One region of the Bradyrhizobium sp. 187 genome, then DNA from elsewhere that is predicted to be linked to it. Evidence: riboswitches for the same ligand, from Rfam matches in the RefSeq annotation. Region 1 holds a riboswitch; the other holds the start of a gene.
The links. A riboswitch is a leader RNA that binds a small molecule or an ion and turns the genes downstream of it on or off. The one in region 1 is predicted to bind cobalamin.
Positions count from the first base shown of each region.

Region 2: it holds a riboswitch for cobalamin, as region 1 does, so the genes downstream of both, IVB19_RS38075 (5-methyltetrahydropteroyltriglutamate--homocysteine S-methyltransferase) here and IVB19_RS12960 (energy-coupling factor ABC transporter permease) in region 1, are expected to answer to the same signal.

Region 1 is NZ_CP064693.1:2,747,591-2,755,505, reverse strand. Features, by position in the region: gene cobT (nicotinate-nucleotide--dimethylbenzimidazole phosphoribosyltransferase) at 1-953, opposite strand, end outside; gene cobF (precorrin-6A synthase (deacetylating)) at 969-1,718, opposite strand; gene IVB19_RS12960 (energy-coupling factor ABC transporter permease) at 1,767-2,444, opposite strand; cobalamin riboswitch at 2,482-2,701, opposite strand; gene cobA (uroporphyrinogen-III C-methyltransferase) at 2,747-3,478, opposite strand; gene IVB19_RS12950 (cobyrinic acid a,c-diamide synthase CobB) at 3,475-4,785, opposite strand; gene cobM (precorrin-4 C(11)-methyltransferase) at 4,785-5,567, opposite strand; gene IVB19_RS12940 (cobalamin biosynthesis protein) at 5,564-5,932, opposite strand; gene cbiE (precorrin-6y C5,15-methyltransferase (decarboxylating) subunit CbiE) at 5,929-7,110, opposite strand; gene IVB19_RS12930 (cobalt-precorrin-6A reductase) at 7,109-7,855, shown strand; gene cobJ (precorrin-3B C(17)-methyltransferase) at 7,831-7,915, opposite strand, start outside.
Region 2 is NZ_CP064694.1:199,694-207,608, reverse strand. Features, by position in the region: partial or broken gene IVB19_RS38080 (ISNCY-like element ISBva1 family transposase) at 119-737, opposite strand; partial or broken gene IVB19_RS38075 (5-methyltetrahydropteroyltriglutamate--homocysteine S-methyltransferase) at 2,597-3,467, opposite strand; cobalamin riboswitch at 3,565-3,760, opposite strand; gene IVB19_RS38070 (hypothetical protein) at 3,939-4,106, opposite strand; gene IVB19_RS38065 (4Fe-4S binding protein) at 4,849-5,052, opposite strand; gene IVB19_RS38060 (EAL domain-containing response regulator) at 5,652-6,866, opposite strand.

The DNA.
Region 1 (7,915 bases):
GATCCTTCGCCGAGCCTGAGATCCAGGCTGATCAGCGGCTGCACGTTCAGCGCGCGCAGCACCAGCCGATGCCCCTGCTCCGCCGACTGGTGCGAGGCCAGCAGGAACAGCTGGCACGAAGGGTTGAGCCGCACCGCCGCCAGCGCCGCGACCGACACGATGAAGCCGTCGATCAACACGGGGATGCGGTGCTGTGCAGCCGCGATAACGGCACCGCAGATGGCGGCGATCTCGAGACCGCCGACGGCGCACAGGATCTTTTCGGGCGCAGCGCCCACAATGTCATGGCGTGCGATTGCAGCGTCGATCACCCCCGCCTTGTGCGCACGGCCGGCCGCGTCGATGCCGGTACCGCTGCCCGCGATCTCCGCGGCGCTCACGCCGAGCAAGCCGGCCGCGATCGCCGCCGATGTCGTGGTGTTGCCGATGCCCATCTCGCCGAAGATCAGAAGATCGGGCTGCCCGGCCTGTGCGCGCGTCACCGCACGTCGGCCGGCTTCGAACGCAAATGCCAGCTCCGTGGGGGTGAGCGCAGCTTCGACGCTGAAATCGCGCGTACCGCTGCGCGGCTTGTCGGTCACGATTCCAGCCATCTCCTCCTGCGCCAGCGTGCCGGCGTCGACGACCTCCAGGCTGGAGCCCAGCTCACGCGCCAGCACCGAGATTGCGGCACCGCCGGAGGCGAAGTTCGCCAGCATCGCGATCGTCACTTCCTGCGGATAGGCCGAGACGCCCTGCGCGACGATGCCGTGATCGCCGGCGAAGATGATGATCGGCACCCGCGCCGCGCGCGGCTGCTCGGTTGCTTGCAGGCCCGCAAGCTCGATCGCGAGCTGCTCGAGCCGGCCGAGCGCGCCGGTCGGTTTCGTCAGTTGCGCCTGCCGCGCCACCGCCGCCTCGCGGTGGACTGCGGAGATGTCGGGGCATTGTTGGGTGACCCATTCGGGGAGCATGCTGCCTCGCTTGCCTCACAGCCTGCGCTTGAGGATGTAACTGTCCATGATCCAGCCGTGCCGTTCGCGCGCCTCTTGCCGCACGGCGACGATGCGCGGGCCGATCTCGGCCAGCGCGCCGGACATGACGATCTGATCGGGCATGCCGAGATAGGCCCCCCACCAGATGTGCAGGCCCGCCGGATCAAGCGACTCGAATGCCGTGCCGCCGTCGAGCATCACCACCACGGTATCGACACCTTGCGGCCAGCCGCCATCGCGCAAGCGGCGTCCGGTCGAAACTAGAAAGGGCTCGCCGATGTCGTTGAGCGGCAACGCATGCGCCGCACACAGCGTCTGGATCGAGGTGATGCCGGGCACGACTTCGATTGTCGGCAAGGGATCGAGCCGCCGCGCGATACGCAGCGAGGAATCGTAAAGCGAGGGATCGCCCCAGATCAACAGCGCGACCTTGCCCTCTCCTTCGAGATGATCCCCGATCGTCTGCGACCAGACGGCGGCCACGGCATCATGCCAATCGTCCACGCCCTTGCGATAGTCCGCTTCAGCGGCGTCCCGCACGGGCAGATCGAACTCGGCAATGCGGGTCGTGTCGCTGGTGAGCACATCGGCGCAGATCGTCCGCCTGAGATCGGCGAGGTCGGACTTGGCCGTCCCCTTGCGGGGGATCAGGACGAGATCGGCCGCGTTGATGGCAGTAATCGCGGCACGCGTGAGCTGCTCGGGATCGCCGCAACCGATGCCTATCAGAGAGAGCGTGAGCATCGTGCCTGCGAAAGGCGGCCGCACATGGGGCCGCCCGTTCGCTTGTCTCTAGGCCGCGTTGTGCAAACGCGGCGTGACGAGGCCGGGCGCGGTGACGCGGCGCAGCGACTTTGCCAGCGCCAGCACGCCGAGATCGGCGAGCGGCTCAATCACGATGACCAGCGCATAGGACGCCGCGAAGGTCGCGATGTTGGCGAGGTTGGTCGCGCCGAAGCCGGAGCCATAAATCGCCCAGAACGCCACCCAGGCGATGACGCCCGCCTGATAGGTCGTCGAAAGCGCCAGCGCCTGGCGGTACTTCAGATCGACATAGGCCGTGTTGCTCGAAATGATCCGCGTGGCGATCGCCTGGATTCCGAACAGCGGCACCAATAGCGTGGTGACGTTCATGCCATATTGCGGCAGGTCGGGCGGCTCGAAGAAGATGCCCTGGAACAGCAGGCCAAACGCGAGGCCGAAGGCCGCAGGCGCCGCGCCAAACAGCAGGAACAAGGTCGAGCCGAGGATGAAGTGCACTTCGGAGACGCCGACCGGGAAGTGCGGCAGGATCTCGAAGAAGATAAACACAAGCCCCGTGGTGGCGAGCGTCCGCGCCGCGAACGACGTGATGCCCTGCTCGCGCACGGTCTCAACCGCGAGCTTCAGGGCAACACCGCCGACAGCGATGCCGGTTGCGTAACTCAATACGAGCTTGGCGTCCGAGACTAGTCCGGGTTCGATATGCATGGCTCAGATCCTTCTTGCCGTCACACCCGACGGCCTTGGCCTCAAAACATGCACGGCCGGTCTCCTGGCTCGCGGTTCACTGGGAGTCTCCGGCCTTCCCGGGCCTCGCGGCCCAGTGGCTGATCGAAGTCCCTCACCGCTTACAGTCGCGGGGGCGGCTGGGGTTTTGGGCGCCGCAACAGGGTCCGCCCATCCCCATTCCCGATTATGCTCCGGCGCTTTGCGCCGCGTCGAGCACCATGCGTCTCCTGTGTGCCTCTTTCGCCGGCCGGGCGTCAAGGGGCGACGGGCGGACGAGGCGGTCATGACGGATAATTCCCCGCCAGCGCGCCGAACAGGATGACGGCCGCCGTGGAGGCCGCTCCGCCCCGCGCAAGCTGCTCTGCAAGTTCCGAAATTGTGGTGCGGACCAGCCGCTCATCGGGACGGCCGAGCGATTCGGCAAACAACGCCGGCGTGGTTGGGGCGAGCCCGTGCTCGATCAATTTGACGACCAACGCCGGAAACGTCCGCCGGCCCATATAGACCACGGTTGTCGCCTCCGGATCGGCCAGCGCCACCCAATTGAGATCTGGCGGCAGCTCGCCGGTGACGTCCGCCCCGGTCACGAACTGCACGCGGCGCGAGGTGTGACGCCGGGTCAGCGGAATGCCGGCTTGCGCGGCGGCGACACAGGCCGAGGTGACGCCGGGAATGATCTCGTAGCCGATGCCCGCTTCGCGCAGCGTCTCGAGCTCCTCCTCAAGCCGGCCAAAGATGCCGGCATCGCCCGACTTCAACCGGACCACGCGCGCGCCTGTCACGGCATAGTCGACCAGCAGGCGGTTGACATGGTGCTGCTTGGTCGAGGCCCGCCCTGCCCGCTTTCCCACCGCGACGAGATTGGCGCCGGGCCGGGCCAGATCGAGGATCGCGCCTGAAGCAAGATCGTCATAGAGCACAACGTCGGCCTCGCGCAGCCGCGCTGCACCCTTGAGCGTGAGCAGCTCGGGATCGCCGGGCCCGGCGGAGACAAAGGAGACAAAACCGCTCACCGGTCCTCCGCGATCAGATGGAAGAACGTGCCGGTAGCTTGTCCCCGCCGCGAGCCGGTCTCGGCAATGACCGCACCTGTCGCGTCGTGCACGACCGCCAGCGCCGTGTCGGGCTGCGCGACTATGGTCGAATAGTGGAATTCATGGCCACGCAGGCGTGCACCCGCCTGATGACCCGGCATCGGCGCGGCGAGCTCGGCCAGACGATAGCCCAGATGCATGCGGCGCTTGGCAAAGCTCGTCTCCAGGCCGAGCAGGCCCGTCATCTCGTGGCTGATGCCATCGGCGTCGGTCAAAGCGGTGCCCAGCACCATATAGCCCCCGCATTCGCCGTGCACCGGGCGCGTCTCGGCGAAGGCGCGCAATCCGCTGCGGAAGCGCGCATTGGCAGCGATCCTGCCGGCCTGCAGCTCGGGATAGCCGCCAGGCAGCCAGCACACATCGGCGACCGGATCAGGGGCTTCATCGGCGAGCGGCGAGAATGTCGAGATCTCCGCACCCGCCGCGCGCCACGCTTCCAGCATGTGCGGATAGACGAAGGAGAACGCGGCATCACGGGCAAGCGCAATGCGCTGGCCGGGCGGCGTCACGTTGACGCCGCTTGCGGCAGGTTGCGGCGACCAGGTGGCCGCCGAACGCAGCACCGCGTCGAGATCGACATGCTCGGCAACGAAGCGCGCGGCCTCGTCGATCAGCTTGCCGATCTCCGCCTGCTCCTCGGCCTGGACCAGTCCGAGATGCCGTTTCGGCAGGCTGATCTCCGCATGGCGCGGCAACGCGCCGAACACGGCGATGCCGGCATCCAGCAGCGCGCGCCGCACGAGGGCTTCGTGGCGCGGGCTGGCAACGCGATTGAGCACGACGCCTGCAAGGCGCACACCGGGGCGGTAGTCGCGAAGGCCCCCCGCAATCGCGGCCGCCGTTTGTGCCTGGCCCGAGGGATCGATCACCAGCAGCACCGGCCAGTCCAGCATCTCTGCGATATCGGCGGTCGCTCCGGTGCCGCAGACGCCGCGCGCGGCAACGCCGTCGAACAGGCCCATTGAGCCTTCGGCCAGCACGACATCGGCGTCAATGCCACGACTGACGAGATGCGAGATTGTCCCGCGATCCATCGCCCAGCTGTCCACGTTGACCGAGGCGCGTCCCGTCGCGGCGGCATGAAACGCGGGATCGATGTAATCGGGGCCGCTCTTGAAGCACTGCACCCGCAATCCGCTGTTGCGCCAGGCGCGGGCAAGCGCCAGCGTCAGTGTGGTCTTGCCGACGCCGGAGGCCGGCGCGGAGATAACGAGCCCTGCCGCCATCACGACACCTCCGGAAAGCGCGGCTCGGCGCCGACCGGCCGATAGCGGCGGTCATAGTCGGCAGCATAGAGACGGCTCTCGGAAAAATCCGCCGAGCCCAGCGTCTTGCCGACCAGGATCAACGCGGTGCGCTCCATCTCGCCCCCGACAGCAGCGTCGAGTGTTGCGAGCGTGGCGCGGATGATGCGCTGCTCGGGCCAGCTCGCACGCCAGACGATCGCGACCGGGCAATCCGCGCCATAATGCGGCGTCAGCTCAGCGACGACCTTGTCGAGCAGATGAATCGACAGATGGATGGCGAGCACCGCGCCGGTGGCGGCGAAGGCGGCAAGCTTCTCGCCTTCGGGCATCGCGCTGGCGCGGCCCGGCGTGCGCGTCAGCACCACGGTCTGGGCAAGGCCGGGCAGCGTCAGCTCGGCCTCCAGCGCAGCCGCGGCGGCCGAGAAAGAGGGAACGCCGGGCGTGACCGTGTAGGGAATGTCGAGCGTGCGCAGGCGGCGGAGCTGTTCGCCCATCGCCGACCAGATCGAGAGATCACCGGAATGCAGCCGCGCAACGTCCTTGCCATCGGCATGGGCGGCGGCGATCTCCGCGACGATCTCATCGAGCGACAGCGGCGCGGTGTTGACGATCCGCGCCCCGGGCGGGCAATGCGCCAAGACGCCCTCGGGCACAAGTGAGCCAGCATAGAGGCAGACCGGACAGGCGGCGATGAGATCGCGGCCGCGCAACGTCAGCAAGTCAGGAGCGCCTGGCCCTGCCCCGATGAAATGCACCGTCATGCGCCGTCTCCTTCCGCGATCGCCGCGGTCGCGGTGCGATCCTGCGAGACCACCCGCGTCGCAATCAATCGCGCGCGAGGTCCGGCCGCTGCGAGCGCCGCCGCCTCGGCAACCGATCCCGTCCCGAACTTTTCCACGACGAGCTTTGACTGCGTCGGCGTGTCGATGCCAACAAGCATTTCGGCGGCAACCGCCTTGATCGGCAAGCCGCATTCGCGCGCGAGCTGCTTCAACACCTCCTCGTCGGCCTTATCGCTGACCGTCGCCACTGCTGCAAGGCCTTCGGGACCACCGGCCGCCAGAAGCGCCTCACGCAGCGAGGCCAGCGTGACGTCCCGCTTGAATCCGAGCCCGGCGACCTTCATCGGACCGCGCTCCATTGCACCACGGGCCGCACGGCCTCCCAGGACCGGTAGCGGCCGAGCGAAGCGGCATGCGCAATCTCGACCCGCATCAATTCGCCGCCGTGGCGCTGGTGCAGCTCACCGAGCAACGCTTCCGTCTCCAACGTTACTGAATGCGCGACCAGCCGCGTACCGGGCGAGAGCCGCGGCCAGATGGCGTCGAACATCGCGATGTCGAGACCGCCGCCGATGAACACGGCGTCAGGCCCGTCCAGCGTAGCAAGGGCTTCAGGCGCTTTTCCCGCGATGACTGTGATCCGATGTGCCAACCCGAACGCCGTCGCATTGCTGCGAATGTTCGCTGCGCGATCCTCGCGCGCCTCGACGGCGATCGCGGTGCCCCCGCACAGCGTCCACTCGACCGAGATCGAGCCCGAGCCCGCACCGATGTCCCATAGCCGTTCACCGGGACGCGGCGCCAGCGCCGAAAGCGCGAGCGCACGGACCGGACGCTTGGTGATCTGGCCGTCATGGACGAAGAGTTCGTCCGATAGTCCCGAGCTGTGGGGGATGCCCTGCGCGCCCGCCGCCTCAACGGCTACCGCGACCAGATTTCCGGCAAGATCGCCTGCGAAGCTGTCGGCGCGATGCGCGTTGATCCTTTCGCGCGGCCCGCCAAGCGCAGCGAGTGTCCAGAATGCCGAGGCACCCCATCCGCGCGCCGTCAGCTGTTTCGCGAGATCGCCTGCCGCCTTTGCGTCGCGCACGAGACAAATGATGCGTGCCCCTCGCGCCAGGTGTGGCACGAGACGCTCGAATGGCGCGGCGTGGAGACCGAGACAGGCAACGGATTCCAGACGCCAGCCAAGCCGCGCAGCAACGAGCGAGAATGTCGAGGGAGCCGGATACGCGATCCATTCGTCGCCATGGAGCTTCTCGGCGAGGCTCGCGCCGGCCCCGTGCCAGAACGGATCGCCGGAGGCGAGCACCGCCGTCGGGCGACCACGGCAGCTCAACACGATTTCTGCATCGAACGGCACCGGCCATGGACGGCCGCGCCCGGTTATGCCGGCGAGTGCAAGATGCCGTTCACCGCCAAAGACAGTTTCGGCATCATCGAGCGCCTTTCGGCTTGCCTCGGACAGCCCGGCAAGGCCATCTTCGCCGATACCGATGATGGTCAGCCAGGGATCAGCCATGACGAGCGCCCTCATTCTGGGCGGAACGGCCGACGCGAGCCTGCTCGCGGCGGAGATCGCGCGCGCCGGCGTCGATGCCGTGTATTCCTATGGCGGCCGCACCCGCGCGCCCGCCGGTCAGCCGTTGCCGACGCGGATCGGCGGTTTTGGCGGCGCAAGCGGACTTGTCGATTACATTGGTCGGGAACACATCACGCATGTAATCGACGCGACGCATCCCTTTGCCACCGAGATGAGCCGCAATGCGGTCGCGGCATGTGCGGAAACCGGCACGCCGCTGATCGCTCTCGAGCGAGCGCCGTGGACCAAAGCGCCCGGCGACAACTGGATCGAAATACCTGATGTCGACGCCGCGGTCACCGCACTGCCTGAAGTGCCGGCAAATGTGTTCCTCGCCATCGGCCGCCAGCACATCGCGCCGTTCGCGACCAAGCCGCAGCACGCCTACACGCTGAGATTCGTCGATCCGCCCGATGCGCCGCTGCCCTTCGCCGCGGACGTCATCGTGTCGCGTGGGCCGTTTACGCTTGAGGGCGAACTGGAGATGCTGCGCGCGCGAGGCATCACCCGGATCGTCGCCCGCAATTCCGGCGGCGACGGCGCGCGCGCCAAGATCGACGCCGCCCGCAGGCTCGGCCTGCCCGTGATCATGATCTCGCGACCGCAACTGCCGGAACGCTTGCGGGTCGAGAGCGTGGCCGAGATCATGCAGTGGCTCGGTCATCGGGCCTGCCTCGGCGCATAGACCCAGCGGCCGACGCGGCGTGTCTGCGAGTTGCCGACGATCACCAGCGTGCGCATGTCG
Region 2 (7,915 bases), on a different replicon from region 1:
CATGATGGGTGCGACGTCTACGGAGCGGCTCGGCTGCTCATCGTCCGGCCGATGTTGCCGAGGTTGAGATCACACCGAGGGTGACCTAGCGCTGCATTCCGGCGTCATCCTTCTATCAGCATCGATTGAGGCCGTTTCGCCGCTTAACCACGCTGATGCGTCCATGGCGTGCGCCATTTTTGGCCATCGCGGAACCAGCGCTTCTTCTGTTCGCGCTTGCGCTCCGCGCCTTTTGCTCGGTCGATTGGGGATGCATACCCCCCAATTCTCTCGCAGCGGCCTCGTTCCTGGCAGAGTAGAATCCCGCGTCAGTCGCCACCAGCCGCGGCACGCCCCGTGGTGGGTTGCGGTGGCCGGGATCAACAGATCGCCATTGGGCCGCCGGAAATAGACTTGGTCGACAATCTTGCAGCTTGCTCATTTTGCCGAACTCATTGGGCTTGCCGGCTTGTCCTTACGGATGATCTCGGTCGACGGCTCGAACACGCTGAGAACCTTTTCTTCCACATGAGCGCCGCCGTGGAAGATGCGCGCCCGGGCTCTTGACGCATCACCCGCTGCACCAGCGGCAACATCCTATTGAGCTCCGCGCGGAGCCTCTCCAGTGCGATCTGCTGCAGAATGTCCGTCGCCTTATTCACTCCTTTGGATATTTCTGCGCTTGCGGAAATAAAGCGTAAGACACCAGTCACTTCCAAAAAAGAGATTCTGGCCAATCTGTGAACTCCAATTCGAAGCTACGTAGGCCAGTAAGTTTGGTGGTGAATCTAAGGGTCTTCCCTGAAAGGGCTGCCAATGAGCCAGATGCGAACTTGAATACTGTCGTGCCGGAAGTTGCGACTGCAATGCCTTGCTCGCCTTCCATGCTAGAGAAGCCAGTCGCCTCGGAGAGTTGCCCAATTGCAACTCCCTCCAGCGCGCGGTGAAATTCCAGGGACGCTAGGTACGTTCCTTTATCAGCAGCCCACTCGCTGACCGACACTGCTGTAATCCCCGCGTCACTCGAGAGACCATCCGCGATCCGGCAGCCATATTGAACCGTGAGAATGACCCGCTCGTTCCGAACTCCGACCGGCTCTCTATCGGCGGCAGTGATCGTGCACGCGTACCGCCTTGTGTCCGCAACCGCGCTCGCGCTTAGCCCGAGCAGATCGAGAGCGGAACATAATGCAAAAGCGATAACGGCTCTTCTCATTCGGCTACACCTAGTCTGGAGTATTGTTCCCCTGCTCTGTACAATCTGACGCTACGGCCGATTCAAGCTTCTTCGATCGCTCTGTCGGATGAAAGCTACTCATGGTGACCGCGGTTTCGCAGAAACGGCGCAATCGGTGTCCCCCTCCACCTGTGGACCTGGATGGGCGGCCCGAACGGTTTCATTATCGGCGCTCAGGGTGCGCCGCGGGGCCAGCACATCGGTGAACCAAGGCTGCATTTCAGCTCGGCGGCGACCATGACGAGCGCTGCGGCCTGCGGCGACGGAGCCTACGTTTCTGACGCAGGCGCATGCGTTCTATGAGCCGACGCCATTTTGCGCGCCAATGACCCGCCGCAAAGGTCGCCAATTTTGCTTGACAGTGTCAATGTAAAAGGAAACGTGGTCGCTAGGAGCCGTTCAAAGGCAGATTGCCGCTCAAGCAGGCGATCTTCGAGAACCTTACGCTCGAGATCACTTAGCTCGCTTTTAAGCCTTCTTCGACAGCGCCAAATGTCATTCCGCACGTATCTGATCTCATTCAATCGATCGTCAATCGAAGCCATCACGGACACCATATCTCACTTGAACCAGCCATGGACAACTGTTCAATCACGTCCTTCCCTCGGTAAGATGCCGATGAGATCTCACGACCTCGCCATCTGCGGACATGATGTAAGGCTCTCCTACCAACATGTCCTCTTGTACCGAAGTCTTTCAACGCAAGAGCACGAACTGACCATTGCTCTGCAGAAGTTCAGCGATTTTTGCGATCAGCGCGCAGGATTTCAAAAGCTGCCACTCGGCCGTGAGTGGGTCGAAATGGTTATCTTATCCCAACCCACACGCGGCCAGATATGTCAGGCCGGCACTTAAGCTGGTGTCGAATGGAGTATCCCAGTAAATCGGACGGTCGTACCGTCAAACTCTGCGTACAGATTTGAGATCGGCAATTGCCATGCCAGCGAACCCAGATAAGCCATGTTCAGGCTTCGGCGCTCGTCTGTTACAAACGAGCGGGATTTCGGCGGCGGCGCAAAGAGCCGGCCCGGATATGAGCTCGGAGAGCCTTGAGTCGGCAGGGCGAGGCAAAATCGTGAGCGATGCGCACCGCCGGGCGCCTCGGCTCAGTGTCTCGCCGTAGACCAGCGTAGATCTTTTTACCGCCGTCCCACGTGTGGCCGGCAAGCTGGCAATTAGATCTCATCACAAAACTTTCTGTGCGATGATGTCTAGCCGGGACTGCCGCTTGTCGCATCTGTGACAGTGTATGTATTCATCAAACCAAGACATCCGACGTTGTTCGGTAGCCCGGACTCGTTTTCTGACTAAATCAGCAGCTTGCATGTCAGGTGCAACTGGCATGGGGTTTCTATTGTCCAACGGCACCGTGAGCGCCGCTTTGGCGACAATTGCGTCCAACTGGTCGGGTGCCCGAACCAGATCGACATGAAGCCCGGCAACGGGCAAGGCCAAGGTTGTTTCAAGATTGTCGCCGATAGCTCCGAAATATGTGGCCAGCATGATTTTAAGGGCCGGCACAACCTTTGCGAAATGAGCATAGGCCCGGCGGACAGCCGCCCGAGATGCTTCGTCGACGTCCGTCACCAGGCATGGCTCGTCGAGCTGAACCCATTCAGCACCGCGCGAGGCTAGTTCGCGTTGAACATCGACATAGACTGGGAGGAGCCGATCGAGGCAGCGACAGTGGATTGAATTCGGGATTAACGCTTTTGCCGAGCTTCAGGAAAGTGACTGGGCCAACTAGGACGGGGCGCGTTTGGTAGCCGAGGCTTTTTGCCTCCTCATATTCCTCGATGGGCTTTCGAGAGGAATACTTAACGATCTGATCCCGGTGAAATTCCGGCACCGCGTAGTGGTAGTTGGTATCAAACCACTTCGTCATTTCCTGTGCGGCTACGCCAGGCCCATGCTGAGCGTGACCACCGTCCTGAGCGCCACGCGCCATGGTGAAGTAGGCCTTGAGCGACACAGGACCTTCGGTCCAGCCGTAGACGTCGGGAATGGCGCCGACCATTACGCTGGTATCGAGCACATGGTCGTAAAACGAGAAGTCATTCGACGGAATGACGGTCGCGCCGCGGCATTTCTGCTGTGCCCAATTAGCGACACGAAGTCCACTCCCCGCCTCGAGGAGCTCGGCTTCGCTGGAGTTTCCCGCCCAGTAGCTCTCGAGCGCGAATTTGAGTTCGCGTCGTGGGCCGATGCGTGACATCCCCAGTGTGGCAACGGGAAGCGAAAGAAAAGACATAGCTCAGACCCCATGATTGGGGCAAAGGTCATGGCGGACGCATGCAGCGAATATCGCGTGAGCGACAGCTGCTTGCGCACACCGGGACACCCCCCGTGGACGATATATTGTCGAGGCAAGTCTCCTGGCTCGCGGGTCGTCGCTGCTGTCCGGCCTTCCCGAAGCCGCATGGCTTCAGTGACTTCGTTGGACAGCGGCTCGCCGCTTACGCGGGGGCAGCGCCGGCATTGCACCGGCTTCCCTCTTAGCTCCGGATCAAACGAAATCCGAAGACCACGACGGCTGGCATTAGGCGCACCAGGATCGATCCGTCAACCTACTAAGTGTTGCCGCGATATTGACCAAAAGATTGCGAGCTGCACCAGGTAGGGCACAACGGTCTTACTCCCGGCCTGGTAAAAACGCGTGGATCTTTGGAGTCTCCGCTTGTGAATGCGTCCGCTCAACACCCTCTTGGCGTAGTCGGATGAGCTAACGCGAGCAGAACGAACGCGCTGGGCGGTCCGACATCTGCGTGATCGCGACAAACCTGGTCTTTTCCGTCAGCACCTTCTCGAACTCGCCCGTGAGGAAGTTGCGATCGTCCTCGGGCGGCATCCGCTTGATCACAGCGCCATGAGGCTCCTTAGGAATTGCCAAGGCCGGATTGCTCCAGGATCGAACGGATGATCAGGTCGGACTGCCTGTGTTCGACAGACCCAGGGACGAGCCGCGAGCTCGATCGCTCCGTAGCGTTGCTCAAGATGATCTCCTCGGTGCGCTAAGCACTTACGTCCTGAGCAACTTTGGCGCGCGCCTTCGTTGTTTCCGTCACCGCTGGCGAGTAGTGCAGCCTGGACCTTGGCCTGCGCGACATCGCAGGAACAGTTCCGGATGTCAGGATGCACGCTGACTTGCGAAACTGGAGTATGCGGCGGGAGAGCGGGCGGCGGGGATCCTGTTATGACCCTACGCTCCATGCACCTGTGCATGGTGAGCGTGGGCAACCGGCTGCCGAGCTTCTCGTACGTCTTCAGGATCTCCGGACCGATCTCTCGCGCGTGCAGACCGTCTCTTCGGCTTCGAAGTGACGTGGCTTTAGATATCCTGCGAGCCAATCTTGGGATATTCGACACCCGTCCACCTCGCCTCGCCTCGTCAGCCAGCGACAATAAGTCTGAACGCGGCGACCTGGAGCATCGAGGCGGCCTTGTCCTTATTCGAGACAATTTGACGGTGTCCTCTAGAGCCATTCGAGGGTTTCTCGGAGTCATCAGCGCCTCAAGCTCATGACGATGTTGATCGACCTCGATGCGCCCCACGCGGACGGCGGCCTCCTCAAGCTCGACATCTACTACTTCGTTCGCGAATCGAGCGGTGAAGCCTTCTGGACGCGGGCTGCTTATGTTGTCTTAGACGGGACACAGGTGTCAGGCACCGGACAGACCACCGCGCATCGCGGCGTGTCGGAATGGCCCTCGCACTCCGTACACTTTTTTGCATCGATAACGTAAATGTCGCGCTTGAGGCTGATCGCCGCGTTGGGACACTCGAACTCACATGCCCCACAAACGGTGCATTGCGAAGCGACGATCTTGTAAGTCATGCCTTCGACTCCTTAGTAGCGATGCCATTGGCGATCCCTTTCAAATGCCGTGCCAAGGACAGGCGCGCTCAATGATGGGCAATTTGCCCAATTGTGCTGTCCCGGGCCTGAGACCATGTTGCATCTGCGACAGCAACGGGCCACTTCAATTTCAAGCCATACGAGCCCTCGGGCCCTACTCCGATAGCCAGTCGCGACTCGGCCGCTGCGAGCTTCCGTCGGTTTGTCTGGCATGGCAGCGCGGGCCCAAGCGACGCTCGACGATTCCGAAACCGGCGGCGCGACTAAAAGCCCCGTGCCGACGCACGTCTGCGCCCGATCTCGGCAAACCTCCGGTCACCAGCCCTGACTGGAGGCTTTGTCCAAGCCGCGCTCACGGCTGCAACGTTAACTCCGCGGATTGACTCGCTGGAGGCTTGCCAAAACGGCTTTGTGCTACAATGACCTTCGGCGTCGCTTCGGAGGGCAATGAAGTTCCGCCGGGGACGCGATACTGGCTTTGCACGCAGTCAGCCGAATGCCTGGTGCCGAGTAGGCCTGGCGGCGGGGGCGAGCGCTGGTACGCTTTGCCTGGCTGTGCTCAGACACTCCTCATGCAACTATTTTGGACGAAGTGGAACAGGGCTGAAAGATGACTGTGCAAATTGCTTCAGCGGCATGGCCTTTCCGAACAGATGGCCCTGCGCAAGGTCGAACCCGAGTTCGGTCACAGCGATCAGGTCGGCGTGGCTCTCCACGCCTGCGGCGACGGTGCGCACACTGTACTCTTTGGCGAGATCGACGATATGGCGGCACACCGTTCGCTTCAGTGGCCCATTTCCGCAACCGGCGACGTACTGCCGGTCCACTTTTAGTTTCATGAACGGGAATTTTTCGACCCCCATCAGCTCCGGCCAATTGGCGCCGACATTGTCGATCGCAAGGCCAATGTTGTGAAAGCGAACCTCACGCGCGACCTCGATCAGGAGATCTAGGTTCTGGATCGCTTCCTCGCTCTCGATTTCAATCGTCAAGCCGCCGAAAGCGGGGTGCGCCGGCATGCGCTGACAGAGATCGCGTACCGCGTGCGGGTCAATCAGGAATGCTGCCGGTAGATTGATGGAGAGATCGACCGAAGTTTGCTGCTCCAGAAGATACTGCCAATCCTTGATTGCGCGGTCGATCACGAACTGCGACAACTCCCTAAAATGCGGATCGTGAGCCTCCGGGATAAAATAGGCTGGTGGAACACCGCCCCAGGTCGGATGCCGCATTCGCACAAGCGCCTCGGCGCCGCGGCGGCTTAGGGCACACGGGTCAAAGTTCGGCTCATACCAGAGCTCGAGCCAGCCAGCGTGTAAGGCTTCTCCGACATGGACTGCGGGACGGGCCGCCGGCTCTCTGGGCAAGAGCATGGCGACCCGATCGCGCAGCGTCTCGGCTGCAAACGGCGTCCTCAGCGGCGGCAGCATATCAAGTCCATATTCGCCCCCGACCTGCTGCACTGCCGTCATGACGATCGACTCGCGGGCGCCGAACGCCAGCACTCTGCCTGCAAATTCTTCGCGTACGAGTATCTCGAGCAATCGTCCAGGCTCGATGCGATCCGAGCCAATGCCGAGCAGGATCAGATCGGGGAAGTCCGTGCAGAGTACGCGCGGCAGCTCGTCAGCAGTCCCGCATTCGCTGATCACAAACCCCACATCCTCTAGCACGTCGCGTAGAAAGGCGCGCAGATGCCGCTTGCCCACGGCCACGCACGCTCGCGGCCGCACCTTACGCTGGCCGAAGATTACAGGTTTCCCTCCGACCAGTTCGGCCTGCCCATGCTCCATCGCAACCACTCCCCTTCCGTGAAGGTCCCTTAAACGAGGAGCGAAGGTCCAAACAAGCAGTGCTTGCCATTATCTTTCGATTCTTCGAGGTAAGCTTAAGATAGTGCATTAGCGTGCAAAATCTTTCGCGATGTTGTTCAGACGATTTTGTCGGGCGCACCCGTATGATACCTGTCCCGGCTCGCGCAAGTTTGTACGAGTGACGCACACGACTGTGGGGAATCTCACCTTCAGACGCGCCGAGCTGACGCGCCCTATGCCACGGCGATTATCATGCTGCAAGATGTACTGAATCGACTCTCGTGAGTGATGACCGGCAATCACTCCTACGAAATGTTTGATCGGCATGGCCGGCCTGCCCACGCGCGAATGTGCCGTCTCGTGGATTTCCTTTCTAATCGAAAAAGGTCCATCATGAGTTCGCAGCATGTCAAGCCGCAATCGACTCTGAGAACGGCAACAGCTTGCACTTACCTCACCTCTGTTGGTTATAGCGAGTGCGGACGTCCTATTCCCTATCGAGCTTGATAGTTGCTCTCAGTTGCGTTCGCTGATCCTTCTGAACATGGATATCCTCAAGTGGGACTGGAGGGACTAACGTGACGGGTGTTCGTGTTGGCGCTGAAGCGCAAGGTTTGCCCCACGGGGGCACGGCTTTGCGCAAAGGCTGCCAGGAGATGAGAACGCGATCGTAAGAGCCGTCGGAAAGCTACTTTCTGAATTAGGTGGCCCCGGTCCAGAGTTCAGCCTTGAAGGCGCAAAGCAGGCTGCTTTGCGCCTGATTCAGGATCCCGAAGAGGGCTTCATTTTTGTCATCGAGGAACAAGCCACCGGGCAGATTGTAGGGATCGCTGCCATCTCGGCTGTACTGGCCGTGAGAGCAGCTGGAGCGTACGGTGTGCTCTGAGCCCGGTCGGCATCTGCTCGAGGCGGTACATTCGGAGGCGAAGCGCCGAGGCTGGCAGATGATTGAGGTTGCGTTGCCCCTGATGGCTATCCGGCCTTAGAACGGGTACACCGTTTCTACAAGGAGAGGGGATATCGGGTTG